Regions from separate parts of the Burkholderia mayonis genome, predicted to be linked through region 1. Evidence: predicted binding sites of a transcription regulator. Region 1 holds the regulator's gene; the other holds the start of a gene.
The links. Region 1 encodes HrcA, which represses chaperone genes, less so after heat shock. Its sites were predicted from a motif close to TTAGCACTCNNNNNNNNNGAGTGCTAA; they were not measured.

Region 1 (3,724 bases):
CACGACGCTCGCGTCTGCGCGTTCGCCGAGCGCGAGTGCGAGCGCATCGATCAGGATCGATTTGCCGGCGCCCGTTTCGCCCGAGAAGACGGAGAAGCCGCTGTCGAATTCGAGGTCGAGCGCGGCGACGATGACGAAGTCGCGGATCGAGAGGTGGCGGAGCATGAGTGGCGGTCGGAAGGTGGCGTCAGGACTTATGCGTCGTCGTCTTCTTCGCTCGACGGGTGTTCGTTCCAGTGGAGCTTCTTGCGCAGCGTCGCGTAGTAGCTGTAGCCGACCGGGTGCAGGAACGGCACCGTGTGCTTCGAGCGGCGCACCTCGATCGTGTCGTTCAGCTCGAGCGCCGTGAACGACTGCATGTCGAAGTTCACGTTCACGTCACGCCCGCCGATGATCTGGATCGCGATCTTCGAATCGTCCGGCAGCACGATCGGCCGGTTCGACAGCGCGTGCGGCGCGATCGGCACGAGCACGAATCCCTGTAGCTGCGGATGCAGGATCGGCCCCGACGACGACAGCGCGTACGCGGTCGAGCCCGTCGGCGTCGCGACGATGAGGCCGTCCGAGCGCTGGTTGTACATGAAGCGGCCATCGACCGATACGCGCAGCTCGGCCATCCCGGAAAAGCCGCTGCGGTTCACGACGACGTCGTTGAACGCGAGCGCGTGGTAGATCGGCTCGCCGTCGCGCACGATGCGGGACTCGAGCAGCGTGCGCTCCTCACGCTCGAAGCTGCCCGCGAGCATCATCGGCACGACGTCCTGCATGTCGGACGCCGGGATGTCGGTGATGAAGCCGAGCCGGCCGTGGTTGATGCCGATGAGCGGCGTCTTGTACGGCGCGAGCTGGCGGCCGATGCCGAGCATCGTACCGTCGCCGCCCAGCACGACCGCGAGATCGGCGCGCGCGCCGATCTCGGCGGGCGTGAGCGCCGGGTAGCCCGTGCTGCCGATCGCCTGCGCGGTGTCGGCCTCGAACACGACTTCGAAGCCGCGCTTCGCGATGCACGCGGCGAGCGACGTCAGCGGCTCGGCGATGCCAGGCGTGTTGCTGCGCCCGACGAGCGCGACGGTATGGAATTGGTGGCCGATTTTCATGCCGGCATTACACCATAGCTCGATGACGAAAAGAACCGCCCGCCGGCCCGGGGGCGGCAAAACGGGTGGGGAACGGACGATGCGCGCGGGACGCTCGCGGGCGCCGCCCGGTTGCGCTAAAATTTTCCGTCATGTTAGATCCACGCGCACGAACCCTCCTCAAGACGCTGATCGAGCGGTATATCGCCGACGGTCAGCCGGTCGGATCGCGCACGTTGTCTCGTTATTCGGGGCTCGAGCTGAGCCCGGCGACGATCCGCAACGTGATGTCCGACCTGGAGGAGCTCGGCCTCGTGTCGAGCCCGCACACGTCGGCGGGGCGCGTGCCGACGCCGCGCGGCTACCGCCTCTTCGTCGACACGATGCTGACGGTCGAGTCGCCGATCGACGCCGCCGCCGTCACGCGGCTCGTGCAGACCACGCTGCAGGCGGGCGACCCGCAGCAGAAGGTCGTCGCGGCCGCGGCGAGCGTGCTGTCGAACCTGTCGCAGTTCGCGGGCGTCGTGCTGACGCCGCGCCGCAGCCACGTGTTCAAGCAGATCGAGTTCCTGCGCCTGTCGGACAAGCGGATCCTCCTCATCATCGTGACGCCCGAAGGCGATGTGCAGAACCGCATGATCGCGACGCAGCGCGACTACACGCCCGCGCAGCTCACCGAGGCGTCGAACTACATCAACGCGCACTTCGCCGGCCTGTCGTTCGACGAGGTGCGCCGCCGGCTGCGCGAGGAGATCGACGAGCTGCGCGGCGACATGACGGCGCTGATGCACGCGGCCGTCACGGCGAGCACCGAGGAGGCCGACGACGAGGACACCGTGCTGATCTCCGGCGAGCGCAACCTGCTCGAAGTGGCGGATCTTTCGTCCGACATGGCGCGGCTGCGCAAGCTGTTCGACGTGTTCGACCAGAAGACGAGTCTCCTGCAACTGCTCGACGTGTCGAGCCACGCGCAGGGCGTGCAGATCTTCATCGGCGGCGAATCGACGCTCGTGCCGATCGACGAAATGAGCGTCGTGACGGCCCCGTACGAGGTCAACGGCAAGATCGTCGGCACGCTCGGCGTGATCGGGCCGACGCGGATGGCCTACAACCGCGTGATTCCGATCGTCGACATCACCGCGCGCCTCCTGTCGCTGACGCTCAGCCAGCAGTAACCGGTTCCGCACGCGCTTCATCGCCGTTTCATCACACTTTTGCGGCGTCCTGCGCCGTTTTCCCTCGATCGAGTCCGTCACCGCATCGTGCTGCCCCGCCGCTCGCCGCGCAATCGGCCGGACGGCCGACTGGTGGGCCCGGGCCGCCCCGCTATAATGAGTGTCGTTCGATTCGGTGCTCCGGCACGATCTTTCCATGCGTTTTGACCTCGAACCGCCGTCGCATGCGTCGGCCGCTCACCGCGTCGCCGTGCTGCTCGTCAACCTGGGCACGCCCGACGAGCCGACGCCGCGCGCGGTGCGCCGCTATCTTGCGCAGTTCCTGTCCGACCCGCGCGTCGTCGAGATCCCGCAGGTCGTCTGGCAGGTGATCCTGCGCACGATGATCCTGCCGCTGCGCGGCCGCGCGTCCGCGAAGAAGTACGCGGCCGTCTGGATGTCCGAGGGCTCGCCGCTGCGCGTCCATACGGAGCGCCAGGCCGAGTGCTTGCGGCCGCTCTTCGCGGCGAACGGCTACCGGGTGATCGTCGATTTCGCGATGCGCTACGGGACGCCGAGCATCGCCGACGTGCTCTCGCAGTTGAAGCGCGCGGGCGCCGAGCGGGTGCTGTTGCTGCCGATGTATCCGCAATATTCGGCGTCGACGACAGCCACTGCGTTCGACGCCGCGTTCGCCGCGCTCGGCCGGATGCGCAACCAGCCGGAGGTGCGTACGGTGCGTCACTACGCGGACCACCCCGCTTACATCCACGCGCTTGCCGAGCAGGTCCGCCAGTATTGGGCGGCGCACGGCAGGCCGGCATTCGATTCGGGCGACAAGCTCGTGCTGAGCTTTCACGGCGTGCCGAAGCGCACGCTCGATCTCGGCGATCCATACCACGAGCAATGCCAGCAGACGGCCGCGTTGCTGATGTCCGCGCTCGGCCTGACGACGTTCGAGTGCCGTGTCACGTTCCAGTCGCGCTTCGGCAAGGCCGAATGGCTGCAGCCTTATACGGCGCCGACGCTCAAGGAACTGGGCACGGCGGGCGTGTGCCGCGCGGACGTGTTCTGCCCGGGCTTCACCGCCGACTGCCTCGAGACGGTCGAGGAGATTGGGATCGAGGTGCGCGACGAGTTCCTGCACGGCGGCGGCAAGGAATTTCACCGGATTCCGTGCCTGAACGCGTCGCCCGCTTGGATCGCGGCGCTCGGCGAGATCGCCGCCGAAAACCTGCAAGGCTGGCCGGTGCGCGTCGCGGCGGCGCCGGAGGTCGTGAGCTGACTGCGATGAACTACAAGATATCGACTGAACCCGGTGCGCGGCTGCGCATCGACAAGTGGCTCTGGGCCGCGCGCTTCTTCAAGACCCGTTCGCTCGCGGCCGACGCGGTCGAAAAAGGGCGCGTGAAGATCGGCGGCGCGATCGTCAAGCCGGCGAAGGAAGTGCGCGTCGGCGATCGGGTCGACGTGACGATCGAGAGCGTCGTCTGG
Region 2 (3,724 bases), 1.5 Mb from region 1:
GGAACGTTCAACTCAACAATAGCGGCGACTAGCAACACGACTTGCGTCGCGCAGCCGCCTGATGCCGATGACAGCGGCCAATGACGGCGGCCGATGCCGCGTTCGATCGCCGTTCGGCTTTCCTCGGCCCCAAACGAAAACACCCGCATTGCTGCGGGTGTTTTCGTTTGGGGGAACGCGCGTTGCCGCGCGTCCTTCGATGCAATCGGCGCTACGCCAATTACATGTCCATGCCCATGCCACCCATGCCGCCCGGCATGCCGCCCGGCATCGGAGCGTCTTCCTTCGGCAGTTCGGCAACGGCTGCGTCCGTCGTCAGCAGCAGGCCGGCGACCGACGCTGCGTTCTGCAGCGCGGTGCGCGTGACCTTGGTCGGGTCGACCACGCCGGCTTCCACCAGGTCGCCGTACTCGCCCGTTGCGGCGTTGTAGCCGTAGTTGCCCGAACCCGCAGCAACTGCCGCCACCACGACGCTTGCTTCTTCGCCGCCGTTCGTGACGATCTGACGCAGCGGCTCTTCCATCGCGCGCAGCACGATCTTGATACCGGCGTTCTGATCGGCGTTGATGCCCGTCAGGCCAGCGATCGCGGTGCGTGCGCGGATCAGCGCGACGCCGCCGCCTGCCACGATGCCTTCTTCAACGGCAGCGCGCGTAGCGTGCAGCGCATCTTCGACGCGCGCCTTCTTTTCCTTCATTTCGACTTCGGTCGCAGCACCGACCTTGATCACTGCCACACCGCCCGCCAGCTTGGCCACGCGCTCTTGCAGCTTCTCGCGGTCGTAGTCCGACGTCGCTTCTTCGATCTGCGCACGAACCTGCTTCACGCGCGCTTCGATGCTGACGGCTTCGCCTGCACCGTCGATGATCGTCGTGTTTTCCTTGCCCACTTCGATGCGCTTCGCCTGGCCCAGCTCGGCCAGCGTTGCCTTCTCGAGCGTCAGGCCCGTTTCTTCGGCGATCACCTGGCCGCCCGTCAGGATCGCGATGTCTTCCAGCATCGCCTTGCGACGATCGCCGAAGCCAGGCGCCTTGACCGCAACGGTCTTCAGGATGCCGCGGATGTTGTTCACGACCAGCGTGGCGAGCGCTTCGCCTTCGACGTCTTCGGCAATGATCAGCAACGGACGGCCAGCCTTCGCGACTTGCTCGAGCACCGGCAGCAGATCACGGATGTTCGACACCTTCTTGTCGTGCAGCAGCACGAACGGGTTGTCGAGGACGGCGACTTGCTTGTCCGGGTTGTTGATGAAGTACGGCGACAGGTAGCCGCGGTCGAATTGCATGCCTTCGACGACGTCCAGTTCGTCGGCAAGCGACTTGCCGTCTTCGACGGTGATCACGCCTTCCTTGCCGACCTTGTCCATCGCTTCGGCGATGCGATCGCCGATCGACGAGTCGCTGTTCGCCGAGATCGAGCCGACCTGTGCAATTTCTTTGTTCGTCGTGCAGGGCTTGCTGATCTTCTTCAGCTCTTCCACTGCGGCAGCCACGGCCTTGTCGATGCCGCGCTTCAGGTCCATCGGGTTCATGCCCGACGCGACGTACTTCATGCCTTCGCGCACGATCGATTGCGCGAGCACGGTTGCCGTCGTCGTGCCGTCGCCGGCGTTGTCGCTGGTCTTGGAAGCCACTTCCTTGACCATTTGCGCGCCCATGTTCTGGAGCTTGTCCTTCAGCTCGATTTCCTTCGCGACCGACACACCGTCCTTCGTGACCGTCGGGCCGCCGAAGCTGCGTTCAAGCACCACGTTGCGGCCCTTCGGACCCAGCGTGACCTTCACTGCGTTGGCGAGAATGTTCACGCCTTCGACCATCTTCGCGCGTGCGGAATCGCCGAATACGACGTCTTTAGCTGCCATCTTCTAACTCCTTGAAATCTTTGAGAATGTGATCCGTTGGCGAACGCTTACTGAGCGTTGACCACGGCCATGATGTCTTCTTCGCGCATCACGAGCAGTTCCTGGCCGTCGACCTTGACGGTTTGGCCAGCGTATTTGCCGAACAGAACACGATCGCCGACCTTCACGTCGAGGGCGATCGGAGCGCCCTTGTCATCGCGCTTGCCCGGGCCGATGGCCAGAACTTCGCCTTGATCCGGCTTCTCAGCGGCTGCGTCGGGAATGACGATGCCCGAGGCGGTCTTGGTTTCCTGATCCAGGCGCTTGACGATCACGCGATCATGCAACGGACGAAGGTTCATATTCACTCCTCTCTTGATTGAGACTGAAGAACGCTGAGGGAAACTGCCGGACAGCTCGCCGACCGGCAGGAATTGTTAGCACTCTCGTGCAGCGAGTGCTAATTATATGGACGGGTTTTGACAAATTCAAGAAGAGGAATCGCCAGCGATTCAGCAAAATTTCGGCGCGGCGAAATCCGGGGGAAACGCGGCCGGGATGCGTTGTCGGATTGCGCAACAATCTCAATCGAAACAATCGCTTGAGGCGGAATCGGCCGATGCGGCGGAATGCGGCGCGAGCCGCCGCGCGCATTGTCGGAGCGGATCTGAGGCGGGGTTGCCTCGTTGACTCGATCGGCGGCGAAGGTACGATCATCGCATACATATTCCTTACATCCAAGCCAATCCGCCTGCCCGCCCGCGGTCCCACGGATGCCGGCGCACCGCCGCCCTCGCCTAGCCCGTGGCTCGGACGACAAGTCCGGCACCGGAACGACAAGGCGACATGACGTCGCCGCCATGCCGCCCTGGTTCGACTTCCGGCCAATTTTCCGGCGAGACATCATGTATGGACCTGCCGCACCTCAAGGTACGCGGATTAAGCTTGAGGTCGGTTACACCTCGGCTCAGAGCCGCATTGAGGGGGCAGGTCCATACATGATGTCTAGTGACTAGAGTAGGCGCGTCCCGTAGCATCGTCGGGACGCGCCGCGCCGCATTACTTCGGCAGCGCGCCGGCGAGCGTCGCAACCGCCGATGTGACCGGAGCGAGCGGGTTCGACGCCGGAGCAGCCGACTTCGACGACGAGACCGTCAGGTCCGGCAGCGACGCCACCACTGCACCGGCCGACGAGCCTACCGAGTTGACAACCGTGCTCGCGACGACAGCGCCCGTCGACAGCAACGAACCGGTTGCGGCCGCCGTGCTGCCGAACGCGTTGCTGCCCAACGTCAACATCTTCCCGGCCGAGGTCGCGCCCGAACCCATCAGCGCGGAGCCGACGCTTCCGAGCTGCGAGCCCGCTGCGACGCCGGTGCCGGCCGCCCCCGTCAGCATACCTGCGACGCTGCCGATCGTGCCGCCGACGGCTGCAGCCGGATTGCTGCCCGCGACGGTCGCAATCGTACCTGCCGCAGTGTTCGCTGCGCTCGTCAGCGCGCCAGCCGGATTGCTGACGGGCAACGCGCCCACGAGACCGCTGACCGCGCCCGTTACCGGATTGCCGTTCGCCACGCGCACGAGCGCGCCTGCGATGTTGTTCACGGCACCCGTCAATGCGCCCGTGGGGTTGGCGACAGGCAGCGCGTTCGTCAGGCCGCTCACGACGCTCGTGATCGGCGCGATCGGATTGCCGCCGATCGCGTTCGCGAGCGTGCCGGCCACGTTGTTCACGACGCCCGGCAGCGGATTGTTGCTCGCGGCGCCCGCAAGCGTGCCGGCCGCGTTGCTGCCCGCGCCCGCCAGCGCGCTCGTCACGTTGCCGGCGGCACCCACCAATGCGCCAGCCGAGTTGCTGAGAGCGGCAGGCAGCGTGTTGCTCAG

Region 2: a site for HrcA is predicted at 2,278-2,304, ahead of groES (co-chaperone GroES). Genes of this name have one in related genera too.

The regions. Positions count from the first base shown of each region.
Region 1 covers NZ_CP013386.1:775,156-778,879, forward strand. Annotated here, with positions in the region: gene recN (DNA repair protein RecN) at 1-165, opposite strand, end outside; gene WS70_RS03940 (NAD kinase) at 195-1,097, opposite strand; gene hrcA (heat-inducible transcriptional repressor HrcA) at 1,229-2,251, shown strand; gene hemH (ferrochelatase) at 2,448-3,515, shown strand; gene WS70_RS03955 (RNA-binding S4 domain-containing protein) at 3,521-3,724, shown strand, end outside.
Region 2 covers NZ_CP013386.1:3,094,928-3,098,651, forward strand. Annotated here, with positions in the region: gene groL (chaperonin GroEL) at 221-1,861, opposite strand; gene groES (co-chaperone GroES) at 1,909-2,202, opposite strand; gene WS70_RS14925 (beta strand repeat-containing protein) at 2,900-3,724, opposite strand, start outside.